DNA from 4 places in the Kitasatospora sp. LaBMicrA B282 genome. Region 1 is predicted to be linked to each of the others. Evidence: riboswitches for the same ligand, from Rfam matches in the RefSeq annotation. Region 1 holds a riboswitch; each other region holds the start of a gene.
What was found. A riboswitch is a leader RNA that binds a small molecule or an ion and turns the genes downstream of it on or off. The one in region 1 is predicted to bind cobalamin.
Positions count from the first base shown of each region.

Region 2: another riboswitch for cobalamin. It lies ahead of ACQRUO_RS09535 (HoxN/HupN/NixA family nickel/cobalt transporter); the one in region 1 lies ahead of ACQRUO_RS20675 (cobalamin biosynthesis protein).
Region 3: another riboswitch for cobalamin. It lies ahead of ACQRUO_RS02005 (CoA-acylating methylmalonate-semialdehyde dehydrogenase); the one in region 1 lies ahead of ACQRUO_RS20675 (cobalamin biosynthesis protein).
Region 4: another riboswitch for cobalamin. It lies ahead of ACQRUO_RS08835 (HoxN/HupN/NixA family nickel/cobalt transporter); the one in region 1 lies ahead of ACQRUO_RS20675 (cobalamin biosynthesis protein).

Region 1 is NZ_JBNQTI010000071.1:3,174-6,345, forward strand. Features, by position in the region: gene ACQRUO_RS20665 (alpha/beta hydrolase family protein) at 1-197, opposite strand, end outside; gene ACQRUO_RS20670 (helix-turn-helix domain-containing protein) at 411-1,130, opposite strand; cobalamin riboswitch at 1,400-1,532, shown strand; gene ACQRUO_RS20675 (cobalamin biosynthesis protein) at 1,589-2,557, shown strand; gene ACQRUO_RS20680 (cobyric acid synthase) at 2,554-3,172, shown strand, end outside.
Region 2 is NZ_JBNQTI010000023.1:35,519-38,690, reverse strand. Features, by position in the region: gene ACQRUO_RS09550 (MBL fold metallo-hydrolase) at 1-60, shown strand, start outside; gene ACQRUO_RS09545 (LacI family DNA-binding transcriptional regulator) at 45-1,079, shown strand; gene ACQRUO_RS09540 (ArsR/SmtB family transcription factor) at 1,182-1,547, opposite strand; cobalamin riboswitch at 1,658-1,894, shown strand; gene ACQRUO_RS09535 (HoxN/HupN/NixA family nickel/cobalt transporter) at 1,932-3,053, shown strand; gene ACQRUO_RS09530 (APC family permease) at 3,079-3,172, opposite strand, start outside.
Region 3 is NZ_JBNQTI010000004.1:26,695-29,866, forward strand. Features, by position in the region: gene ACQRUO_RS02000 (acyl-CoA dehydrogenase family protein) at 1-85, opposite strand, end outside; gene ACQRUO_RS02005 (CoA-acylating methylmalonate-semialdehyde dehydrogenase) at 82-1,581, opposite strand; cobalamin riboswitch at 1,787-1,961, opposite strand; partial or broken gene ACQRUO_RS02010 (ATP-binding SpoIIE family protein phosphatase) at 2,011-3,172, opposite strand, start outside.
Region 4 is NZ_JBNQTI010000021.1:4,489-7,660, forward strand. Features, by position in the region: gene ACQRUO_RS08825 (peptidase) at 1-622, shown strand, start outside; gene ACQRUO_RS08830 (flagellar hook-length control protein FliK) at 646-1,119, shown strand; adenosylcobalamin (AdoCbl) riboswitch at 1,306-1,449, shown strand; gene ACQRUO_RS08835 (HoxN/HupN/NixA family nickel/cobalt transporter) at 1,509-2,666, shown strand; gene ACQRUO_RS08840 (Y4yA family PLP-dependent enzyme) at 2,782-3,172, shown strand, end outside.

The sequences.
Region 1 (3,172 bases):
GCCACCGTGCGGGTCAGCTCCACCTCGTCCCCGCCCACCCGGTGCACCCGCAGCGCGGGCTCGCCCACCGGCGCCCCGCTCTCGGCGAGCTCGGGGCGCAGGCTCAGGTCGGAGACCCGGCGCCCGATCAGCAGGACGGCCGCACCCGCGGCGGCGGCGACGGCGGTGGCCGCGACGGCGGCGGTTCCCCAACGCATGGCTCTCCCCACGGTGGTGACCGGGATTCGGTGTCTGGGATTCGGTGTCTGGGATTCGGTGTCTGGGATTCGGAGACGACCGTCCCAGTCCACCCCGCCCCCGCCCACCCGGCCACCGCAGCGCCGCCGTCCGGGCAGCGGCAGCTCACCTGCCTCACCTACACCTGGCCCGCCACGCCGGCCGCCCCAGCGGGATCCCCGCCCACGCCCGCCTCAGACCTTCAGCGCGCCCCGGTAGCGCCGGGCCAGCAGGGACCAGAAGCGGTCGACCGGGGACGCCCCCGCCTCCGTCGCCTGGCCCGTGGCGGGTGCGGGGCCGCCCCAGTTGCCGGTGCCCCAGTGGCCGCTGGTGGCCTGGCGCTCGTTCTGCAGGGCCGCGAGCACCCCGGCCAGGGTGTCCGCGGGCACCGGGAGGAGGCGGGACACCGGCTTCAGCTGGGCCTGCCAGCGGCCGTCCAGGCACTGGCGCACCCGCTGCTCCAGTTCGGCGTCCGCGCCCTGCAGCCGGACCAGGTCGCGCAGGCTCACCTCGAGCGCCTCGCAGAGGGCGGCGCTCTGTTCCGGGTCGCCGGTCCAGCGCCCGCTCAGCTCGGCGGCGGCGTAGCCGCGCAGGCCCATGCCGATCCGGCTCGCGGCCTGCTGCTGGGTCAGTTCCCGGGCCACCCGGAAGTCGCGCAGGGCGACCGGGGTGGTGCCCATCAGTTCGGCCGCCGGGCACCAGAGCGCCCGGCCGAGGGCGATCAGCTCGTCCTCGGTGGGGCGGATCTCGCCGTTCTCCCAGCCGGCCACGTGGGTGGGCAGCAGTCGCACCCCGTGCGCGGCCAGCGCGTGGGCCACCTGGTCGGTGGTCAGGCCGAGCAGGACCCGGTGCTCGCGCGCGGCGTGCGGGGAGAACGGGACCGGGGTGGGGGCCGGCGGCCGGCTTCTTCGCATGCGCCGACGCTAGGGCCGGGGCCGCCGGGCCCCCAGCCGCTGAACGCACGAAGCCGGGTTCTGGGCCGTCTGCCGCCCTTGGACGAATCACCAGCGCGGCCCCCACGACCTGCACCGGGGATCGGAGGTCCTCACGCTTCCGGCCCGCGGCCCGCTGGTGTGACCCCGGGCGACCGCCGGTGACCTCGTGTGAGCAAGACGGCCGGTGACCTGGTTGACTCCCGCTTCGCGGGCGTGATGGGATCCTTGGGCCGAACGGAGGCAAGGAGAGGAAGCCGGTGCGAATCCGGCGCGGTCCCGCCACTGTCACCGGGAGCACGCCCGACACACGGTCACGGCGGTCCGTCACAGGGCCGCGGGAAGGCCCGGGCGTGCGTCAACCACCCGGGGAGCCAGGAGACTCTCGCCGCCGGTCACGTCGATCCAGGGCGCGGACCCTGAGTGAGGACACGCAACAGATGGCGGGGGTACTCCACCGCGCGCTGCCGTACGCCGTGGGCGCCCTGGCCGGCTACGCCGCCGACGCCCGGTTCGGCGACCCCGAACGCGGCCACCCGGTGGCACTCTTCGGCCGGGCCGCCGGCCGCCTGGAGCGCACGCTGTGGCGCGACCACCGGGGCGCGGGCGCCCTGCACACCGCGCTGAGCGTGGGCGCGGTCGCCGCCGGCGCCCACGGACTCACCCGACTGCTCGGCCGCGAACGGGCCGCGGGCACCGCCCTGCTGACCGCCGGTGCCACCTTCAGCGTGCTCGGCGGCAGTTCGCTGGTCCGCGAGGCCCGCACGGTCGGCGCCGCGCTGCAGGCCGGCGACCTGGCCGCCGCCCGCCGCCGGCTGCCGCACCTGTGCGGGCGCGACCCGAGCGCGCTGGACGAGCAGCAGATCGCCCGCGCGGTGGTCGAGTCGGTGGCCGAGAACACCGCCGACGCCGTGGTCAACGCCCTGGTCTGGGGTGCGGTCGCGGGCGCGCCCGGGCTGCTGGCCTTCCGCGCGGTCAACACCCTGGACGCGATGGTTGGTCACAAGTCCCCGCGCTACCGCCGGTTCGGCTGGGCGGCGGCCCGCCTGGACGACGTGGCCGGCTGGCCGGGCGCCCGGCTGACCGCGCTGCTCACCGTGGCCGCCGCCGAGCAGCGCGACCGGGCCTGGCGGGTCTGGCGCCGGGACGGCTCCGCGCACCCCAGTCCGAACGCGGGCCAGGCCGAGTCCTCCTTCGCCGGCGCGCTCGGGGTGCGGCTCGGCGGCACCCTGCAGTATGGGGAGCGCACCGAGCACCGCCCGGTGCTGGGCGCCGAGCTGCGCCCGGTCGCGGTGACCGACATCGAACGCGCCTGCCGGCTCTCCCGCCGGGTCGGGCTGCTGGCACTGGGGACCACGGTGGCGGTGCGGACCGCCGTGCTGTCGCTGTCGCGGAGGGGACGCACGTGAGCAACGCGTTGTTGGTGGCCGGGACCACCTCGGACGCCGGGAAGAGCGTGGTGACCGCCGGCATCTGCCGCTGGCTGGTCCGCCGGGGCGTCAAGGTGGCGCCGTTCAAGGCGCAGAACATGTCGCTCAACTCGATGGTCACCCTGGACGGCGCCGAGATCGGCCGGGCCCAGGTGATGCAGGCGCAGGCCGCCCGGGTCGAGCCGGAGGCGGCGATGAACCCGGTGCTGCTCAAGCCCGGCGCGGACGGCCGCAGCCAGGTGGTGCTGCTCGGCAGGCCGATCGCCGAGGTCGGCGCGCTGGACTACCGGCAGCGCAAGCCCTACCTGTTGGAGCGCTCGCTGGAGTGCCTGGCCGACCTGCGCCGCCGGTTCGACGTGGTGGTCTGCGAGGGCGCCGGCTCGCCGGCCGAGATCAACCTGCGCGACGGGGACATCGCCAACATGGGCCTGGCCCGGGCCGCCGGGCTGCCGGTGGTGGTGGTCGGCGACATCGACCGCGGCGGGGTGTTCGCCGCGATGTTCGGCACCCTGGCGCTGCTCTGCGCCGAGGACCAGGCGCTGGTGGCCGGCTGGCTGGTGAACAAGTTCCGCGGCGACGCCCGGCTGCTGAAGC
Region 2 (3,172 bases), on a different contig from region 1:
ACGCTGACCGGCGGCCTGCGCCGCGCGGAAGGGCACGGGGCACCGTGGGCGTCACGCTGAGCGAGGTCGCGCGGCACGCCGGGGTGTCGCCGGCGACGGCGTCGCGGGCGCTGAACGGCTCGGCCCGGGCGGTGGGCCAGGAGCTGGCGGACCGGGTGCGGGCCAGCGCCGCGGAGCTCGGGTACCTGCCGAACGCGGCCGCCCAGGCGCTGGCCCGGTCGACCACGGCGCACGTCGGCCTGCTGCTGCCCGACATCGGCGACCCGGCCGGTGCGGCGATCGCCCGCGGGGTGTCCGGCGCGGCCGCCGCCGCCGGACTGCTGCCGCTGCTGGTGGAGACCGACGGCGACCCGGACGCCCAACTGCGCGGCATCCTGGCGTTGCGCGGCCAGCGGGTGCGGGCCGTCGTGCTGGCCGGGTCCGCGTTCACCGACCCGGCCGCGGCCCGCGCGATCGACGCGGCGCTGGCCGCCTACCGGGCCGACGGGGGCCGGGTCGCGGGCATCACCGAGCAGGGGGCGGAGCACGCCTGCGTGCTGCCGGAGAGCGAGGCCGGCGCTGCCGCGCTGGCCCGCACGATGGCGGGTCTCGGGCACCGCCGGTTCGCGGTGATCGCCGGCCCGCGCCGGTACCGGGTGTCGGCGGACCGGCTGGCGGGGGTGCGCTCGGCGCTGACGGAGGCGGGGATCGGGCTGGGACCGCAGGACGTCCGGCACGCCGAGCCGACCAGGGCCGGCGGTCGGCGGGCGATCGCCGACCTGCTGGACGGCCGGCCGGTCGAGCGGTGGCCGAGCTGCGTGCTGGCCCTCGCCGACCTCTGTGCGACGGGGGTGCTGGCGGAACTGCGTGAGCGCGGGGTGCCGGTGCCGGGGCGGATCTCGGTGGCGGGGTTCGAGGACCTGCCGTCGGCCGCCGACCTGGTGCCCGCGCTGACCACGGTGCGGCTGCCGCTGGAGCAGTTGGGGAGCGAGGCGGTCCGGCTGGCCCTGGCCGACCCGCCGCCGGGGGTCGCCCCGGCCCGGTTGCGGCTGCCGGCCCGGGTGGTGCTGCGGGCCAGCACCGGCGCCCCGCCGCGCTGAGCGGGCCTTGGGCCACCGAGGGCCCGCTCAGTGCACCTCGGGTCACCGAGGCGGGCAACCACACGCTGAGCGGGCCTCAGCCCACCTGGCCGGGCACTCTGCTCACTCCGTGTGCGGCAGCGCGGGGATCGGGTCGAGCAGGGCGGCCACCGCCGGGTCGGCCAGCCGGTAGCGCACCACCCGCCCGTCCTTGGCCGCCGTCACGGTGCCCGAGGTGCGCAGGATGCGCAGCGTCTGGGAGACCGCGGTCTCGCTGATGCCGGTGGCGATCGCCAGGTCCGAGACGGCGATCGGCCCGGCCCGGTGCACCGCCAGCAGCACCGCGAGCCGCCCGGGCTCGGCGAGCAGGGCGAAGCGGGCGGCCCAACTGCGCACGTCGCTCGGGTCGCCGATGCCGGCGACGGCCGCGCAGACCGTGTGCTCGTCGATGGGGCGCCGGTGCGCGCGCTCCTCCGGTACCAGGTGCATGGCCCCATCTTCGCCTCGGGCGCCACTGCTGTCCAAAACCCGCCGGCCCCGGCTGTGACCTGCGACACCTGCGTACCTGCGCAGGCTTGTGGTGATCACCGCCCGGGCCCTACGGTGTCCCCCGCCGTGGTGCTCGGGAAGACCGGTGCGCTGGGTCGGACGCGTTGGACGCGTTCGACGCAGGAGTCCGGAGCGGCCCTCGCCACTGTGATCAGGAAGTCCGAACCGCCACACCCACCGCCCCGCGCGGTGGGCGGCCACTGGGCGCCGCGTGCGCCTGGGAAGGCCGGGCACGTTCGGACGTTCGACCTGTCAGCCAGGAGACCGGCCACGGCACCGCATGACGAGTAACTGTCCACGAGGTGCTGGAGAGGCTGTCCCAGGATGACCCTGCCCGAAACCGCTGTGCTGAAGTCCCCCGCGAGTACCACCGCCACGTCGTTGCGGTGGGAGAGGAAGGACTGGATACGCACCGGCGGCCTGATCGCGGTCATCGCCGCGATGCACATCGTCGCCTTCGGCGTCCTGATCACCATGGTCGCCCCGCACCACTACGCCGTCGGCACCCAGGTGTTCGGCCTCGGACTCGGCGTCACCACCTACACCCTGGGCATGCGGCACGCCTTCGACGCCGACCACATCGCGGCGATCGACAACACCACCCGCAAGCTGATGGCGGACGGCAAGCGACCGGTCTCGGTCGGCTTCTGGTTCGCCCTCGGCCACTCCACCATCGTCTGCCTGCTGGCCGGCCTGGTCGCCGCCGGTGCGCACATCGCCACCACGCTGACCAGCGACACCTCCAGCACCAAGCAGCTGCTGGGCGTGGTGTCCACCAGCGTCTCCGGTGGCTTCCTGTACCTGATCGCCGCGCTCAACCTGGTGTCGCTGGCCGGGATCTACCGGGTCTTCAAGGACATGCGGGCCGGCCAGTTCGACGAGCACGAGCTGGAGAAGCACCTGGACAACCGCGGCTTCCTGAACCGCATCCTCGGCCGGCTGACCAAGTCCATCACCCGCCCCGGCCAGATGTTCCCGATCGGGCTGCTGTTCGGCCTCGGCTTCGACACCGCCACCGAGGTGGTGCTGCTGGCCATGGCCGGCTCCGGCGCCGCGGCGGGCCTGCCCTGGTACGCGATCCTCTGCCTGCCGCTGCTGTTCGCCTCCGGGATGAGCCTGTTCGACACCCTCGACGGCACCTTCATGAACTTCGCCTACCACTGGGCGTTCTCCAACCCGACCCGCAAGGTCTACTACAACCTCACCATCACCGGGCTCTCGATCGCCGTCGCCTTCCTGATCGGCACCATCGAGCTCATCGGCGTGCTGCACGACCAGCTGGACCTCAGCGACCCGGTGACCAACTGGATCTCCGGCATCGACCTGAACAACGTCGGGTTCGTCATCGTCGGCCTGTTCGTGGTGGTCTGGGCCTGCGCGCTGGCGTACTGGCGGCTGGCGAAGGTGGAGCAGCGCTGGCCCAAGCGCGACGCCGCCGACGCTTGACGGTGCCCCGCTCGGGCGGGTGCAGCTAGCGCGGGACCTCGATCCGGAACCGCAGCCGGCAGATCACCGCGTCGGTGTGCTGGCGGATCGCCCGGTCCAGGATCACCCCGCGCTGGTTC
Region 3 (3,172 bases), on a different contig from region 1:
TCGGCGCCAGGTACTCGTCGGCGAAGGCGCGGGTGGTCTCGCTGATGGCGAGTTGATCCTGCGTCAGATCGTGCACGGGACTCACTCCATCGTGGGGATGGTGAAGCTCGCGCCCTCCTTGACCCCCGAGGGCCAGCGCGAGGTGATGGTGCGGGTGCGGGTGTAGAAGCGGATCGAGTCCGGACCGTGCTGGTTGAGGTCGCCGAACATCGAGCGCTTCCAGCCGCCGAAGGTGTGGTACGCGATCGGCACCGGGATCGGCACGTTGACGCCGATCATCCCGGTGTTCACCCGGCGGGCGAAGTCGCGGGCGGTGTCGCCGTCCCGGGTGTAGATCGCCACGCCGTTGCCGTACTCGTGCTCGCTGGGCAGGCGCAGCGCCTCCTCGTAGTCGGCGGCGCGGACCACGGTGAGCACCGGACCGAAGATCTCCTCCCGGTAGATCCGCATGTCCGGGGTCACCCGGTCGAAGAGCGAGGCACCGAGGAAGTAGCCGTCCTCGTGACCGGCCAGCTGGAAGCCCCGTCCGTCGACGACGAGTTCGGCACCCTCCCGGACGCCGTGGTCGATGTAGTCGCGGACCCGGTCGCGCGCCTCGCGGGTGACCAGCGGGCCGAAGTCCGCCGCCGGGTCGTCCGAGCGGCCGACCTTCAGCGCGGCGATCCGCTCGGTCAGCTTCGCCACCAGCGCGTCGGCGGTCTGCTCCCCCACCGGCACGGCGACCGAGATCGCCATGCACCGCTCGCCCGCCGATCCGTACCCGGCGCCGATCAGCGCGTCGGCCGCCTGGTCGAGGTCGGCGTCCGGCATCACGATCATGTGGTTCTTGGCGCCGCCGAAGCACTGCGCCCGCTTGCCGTGGGCGGCGGCCGTGGCGTAGACGTACTGGGCGATCGGCGTGGAGCCGACGAACCCGATCGCCTGGACCCGCGGGTCCTCCAGCAGCGTGTCCACCGCTTCCTTGTCGCCGTTCACCACGTTGAGCACGCCCGCCGGCAGGCCCGCCTCGAGGAAGAGCTCGGCGAGTCGCAGCGGCACCGAGGGGTCCCGCTCGGAGGGCTTGAGGACGAACGCGTTGCCGCAGGCCAGCGCGGGGGCCGCCTTCCAGAGCGGGATCATCGCCGGGAAGTTGAACGGGGTGATGCCCGCCACCACGCCGAGCGGCTGGCGCATCGAGTACACGTCGATGCCGGTGCCGGCGTTGTCGGTGAACTCGCCCTTCAGCAGGTGTGGGATCCCGGCGGCGAACTCCACCACCTCCAGCCCGCGCTGGATGTCGCCGTGCGCGTCGGCGACGGTCTTGCCGTGCTCGGCGGAGAGCAACCGGGCCAGCTCGTCCTTCTCCTGGTCGACCAGCTGCAGGAAGCGCAGCAGCACCCGGGCCCGGCGCTGCGGGTTCCAGGCCGCCCAGCCCTGCTGGGCCTGCTCGGCGTCGGCGATCACTGCCTCGACCTCGGCGCGGCTCGCCAGCGGCACCCGGGCCTGCACCTGCCCGGTGTTGGGGTCGTACACGTCGCCGAAGCGCCCGGAGGCGCCGGGGAGCCGCTTGCCGGCGACGAAGTGGGTGAGTTCTCGGACCATCGGTTCCTTCTCTCGTCATGGGTGGGAGAGGAGGAGTGGAGAGCACCGCCGACCACCCGGCGCACGGTGGCGCACCAGGGCAGCAGTCAGCAGCAGAGTTGACGGACCGTCAGGCCAGGTGGGCCCGGTCGGTCGGCACAGGACAGCCAGGGGCGGCAGACAGCGAACGGCCCTGAGTCATGCGTGTCGTCTCCATCCTCGTGGAAAACACGAACCATCCGCGGCCGGTATCCTGACTCCCGGATCGACGCCCGCCCTCGGGCCTTCCCGGCTGGCTGCCAGTGGCCATGACTCCTGCGAGGACGCACTCCCCGGTCACAGTGGCGGGACCGTGCCGGACTCACACCGGCTTCCCTGACACCGCGGACCTGTCACGACCATATAGTTGGACGTCCTAGTAAGTCCAGAGCCACCCGCACGTGCCCTCGATCACCCGATGCTGCCCCGACCCGCGCTCGACTGCGGCGCCGGCCCGGCGAGGGTCTGCTCCGCCCAGATGACCTTGCCGCGCGGCGTGTAGCGGGTGCCCCAGCGGTGGGTGAGTCGGGCCACCAGGAAGAGGCCGCGGCCGCCTTCGTCCTCCTCCGCCGCGTACCGCAGGTGCGGGGCGGTGCTGGCGGCGTCGGCGACCTCGCAGATCAGCGAGGAGTCGTGGATCAGGCGGAGCCGGATCGGCGGGCGGCCGTAGCGGATCGCGTTGGTCACCAGTTCGCTGAGCACCAGTTCGGTGGTGAACACCGCCTCGCCCAGGCCCCAGCGGGTCAACTGGGCGGTGGCGGCGGCCCGGACGTGGGCGACCGCGATGGGGTCAGCCGGCACGTCCCACTCCGCGATCCGGTCGGCGGGCAGCAGCCGGGTGCGGGCCACCAGCAGCGCGATGTCGTCACCCGCCCGGTCGCCGGCGAGTTCGCGCAGCAGGGCGTCGCAGATCTCCTGCGGGCTGCGGTCGGGGTGGGCGAGCACGGCGGAGAGCACGTCGAGGCCACTGCCGATGGCGTGGTCGGCGTCCTCGACCAGGCCGTCGGTGTACATGACCAGGCTGCTGCCCGGCGGCAGGCGGACCTCCAGCGCCTGGAACGGCAGGCCGCCCAGGCCCAGCGGCGGACCGGCCGGCAGGTCGAGGAACTCCACGGTGCCGACCGGGTGGACCAGGACGGGCAGCGGGTGGCCGGCCCGGGCCAGGGTGGCGGTGCCGGTGGTCGGGTCGTAGACCGCGTACAGGCAGCCGGCACCACTGATCGGCAGCGGGACGTCCGCTGCGTCACGGTCGTCGAGGCCGTCGGCGCCCTGACGACGGTCGGCCCCGCCATGGCCGTCGGCGCCCGCACGGCCGTCGGCCCCGTGGCGGGTGTCGGCCTCCTGGTCCAGGTACGCCACCAACTCGTCCAGGTGCCCGAGGAGTTCGTCCGGCGGCAGGTCGAGGGCGGCGAAGTTCTGCACGGCCGTGCGCAGCCGCCCCATGGTGGCGGCGGCGTGCAGGCCGTGACCCACCACGTCGCCCACCACCAGCGCGACCCGGGCCCCGGGCAGCGGGATCACGTCGAACCAGTCGCCGCGCACCCCGGCGGCGGCCGGACGGTAGCGGTGGGCC
Region 4 (3,172 bases), on a different contig from region 1:
GGCCCTGCTCACCCCGAGCGGCCGGTTCTCCGACCACTCCCAGTACGGCGACTACAGCAACACCTTCGGCCAGTCGCTCGCCCTGATCGCCCTCGACCGCACCCCCGGCGGCGCCCCGGCGAGCGCCGCCGACTTCCTGGCCGGCAGCGCGTGCGCCGACGGCGGCTTCCCGGCCGCGTTCGGCCAGCCGACCTGCACCAGTGACCCGGACGCCACCGCGATGGCCGTCCAGGCCCTGGCCGCCACCGGCCGTCCGGCCGCCGCCTCGGCCGGCCTCGACTGGCTCACCGCCCACCAGGGCACGGACGGCAGCTTCGCCACCGGTACCGCCACGGCCGGCAACGCCAACAGCACCGGCCTGGCCGGCGAGGCGCTGCTCAGCCAGGGCCGGCTGCTGCCCGGCCTGAAGGCCTGGAGTGCGCTGTACAAGCTCCAGGTCGGCTGCTCCGGCGCCGCCGGCACCCAGGGCGCCATCGCCTACGACAGCACCGGCTTCAACGCCGCCAACGCCGTGCGCGCCACCACCCAGGCGGTGCTCGGCCTCTCCGGCGTCGCCCTGGTCGACCTCAGCGCCCAGGGCGCCAACCCCGCTGCCCCCACCCTCGCCTGCCCCAGCAACTGACGACCAGTCAGAGGAGAGCCGTCATGACCACCAGCACGCCCACCGCCCGCCCGCGCCGCCGCCTGCTCGGCTCGCTCGCCGCCGCGGCCGCCCTCACCGCCGCGCTGCTCGGCGGCACGGCCGCCGCCGCACCCGCCGCGCACGCCGACCCCAGCTGCTCCGGGGTCACCGTCGTGGTCGACTTCACCGCCCTCGGCGGCGGCGTCCAGACCGGCTGCGCCCAGGGCTCGCCGGCCAACGGCCTGGCCGCCCTGACCGGTGCCGGCTTCAGCTACGGCTTCGTGCCGCGCTTCCCGGGCTTCATCTGCGCGATCAACACCCAGCCCGACCCGTGCAACGGCGCCCCCGCCACCGCCTACTGGTCCTACTGGCACGCCACTCCCGGTGGTTCGTGGACCTACAGCGACCTCGGCGCCGCGAGCTACACCCCGGCCCCCGGCACCGACGAGGGCTGGTCCTTCGGCGCCGGCACCGCCCCGGGCATCACCGCGCCGTAACCCGCCTGCCGCCGAGGGGTTGCCGCCGCCGCAGGGCGACGGCAACCCCGCGACCGGGACCGGTCGTTGGGGGATCAGCTCGCCGCCTCGAACGGAAGCTGACCGTGGACTGGGAGTTCCCGGGGTGTTGAGCTGGGCGGACTTGAGGACGGCTCGAGCGGCTCACTAGGCTGGCAAGGTTGCAGCTGCCAGCTGTGACGGTGCGCCAGTAGCGAAGTCCGGTGTGAACCCGGCACTGTCCCGCAACGGTGATGCCCCTCGACGGGGACGAGCCCGGTCGCCTGCTGCCGCACCTCGGATTCCCCGCCTCGTCGGAAGGACGGAACCGCTCGGCCCATCGAGGCCGCCTCGGGTGCCGCCCTGTCCGCGAGCATCCCGAGGAGGATGCCTTGACCGCACCGGCAACCCGGTTCAGATCGATCCGCGACGCGCTGCACCCGTCGGAGTGGGGGCGCCTGGGCATCATGGCCCTGGTGATCCTCGCCCTCAACGGCTTCGGCTGGGGCATCTTCGTCTTCGCCGTCCTGCCGCACCACTTCCACTACGACGGCCTCGGCATCGGCATGGGCGTCGCGTTCACCGCGTGGACGCTGGGCGCCCGGCACGCCTTCGACGCCGACCACATCTCGGCGATCGACAACGTCACCCGCAAGCTGATGGCGGACAAGAAGCGCCCGCTGGGCACCGGCTTCTTCTTCGCCCTGGGCCACTCCACCATCATCTGCGTGGTCGGCATCGGCATCACCGTCGCGGCCAAGGCCGTCTTCGGGGCGATGGTCGACCCGAACTCCACCTACGAGACCGTCGGCGGTGTCATCGGCACCGTCACCTCGGCGAGCTTCCTCTACCTCATCGCCCTGCTCAACCTGATCGTGCTGGCCGGCATCATCAAGGTCTTCCGCGCGATGCGCCAGGGCACCTTCAACGAGGAGGAGCTGGAGCACCAGCTCCAGCAGCGCGGGCTGATGTACCGCTTCTTCGGCCGCTTCATGCGCACGATCAAGCACACCTGGCAGATGTTCTTCGTCGGCCTGATCTTCGGCATCGGGTTCGACACCGCCACCGAGGTCGTGCTGCTCGCCGCGACCGCCTACGCCGCCAGCTCCGGCCTGCCGTTCTACGCCGTCCTCGCGCTGCCGCTGCTCTTCGCCGGCGGCATGACGCTGTTCGACACCCTGGACGGCTGCTTCATGAACTTCGCCTACGGCTGGGCCTTCGCCAACCCCGTCCGCAAGGTGTACTACAACCTCGTCATCACCGGTCTGTCGATCGCGGCGGCCTTCCTGATCGGCACCATCGAGATGTTCGGCGTGCTCACCTCCGAGCTGCACCTGAGCGGTCCGTTCTGGGACTTCATGGCGAACTTCGACATCAACAAGGCCGGATTCGCGATCGCCGGGCTCTTCGCGGCGACCTGGATCGTCGCCGTGCTCTACTGGCGCTTCGGCAAGGTCGAGGCCCGCTGGACGCCCAAGCCGGTCACGGCAGTGGCCGGGGGGCCGGCAGTCGCGCCCGCAGCCGCGGCGGTGGTGGAAGCGAAGGAGTAGGCGTAGCGGCCCGTGTGCGAGGTGTCCGACAGGTGGCCTGTCGTCGAACGCCCGAAGCGATTACCGTGATCGGGCACCTCGTTCACACGCGAGAGGCGGGGGGAGTCTCGTCGCCATGCAGCACCTGCCACCACGGTTACCGCCATCGGACCCCGCACCACCCGATCCCGACCCGCCGTACCCCGACCTGCCGAGCCCGGAACCCCTGTACCTGGAACCGCGGCTCGAACCACGCCTGCGGTCGGCCCTGGAGGCGACCGAGCTGCTGCACTCGCTGGTGGACGCGCTCGGCTCCCCGCTCAACATCGTGCTCCCCGAGCAACTGGCCGAGAACGTCACCCGGTTCCGCGCGGTCTACCGGCGCCACCACCTGGCGGGGCGGATCCACTACGCGCACAAGGCGAACCGCTCGAGCGCGCTGGTCCGCCGCCTCGCCGCCACCGAGGCCGGCATCGACGTCGCCTCGACGGGCGAACTGCAGCACGCGCTCGGCGCCGGCTTCACCG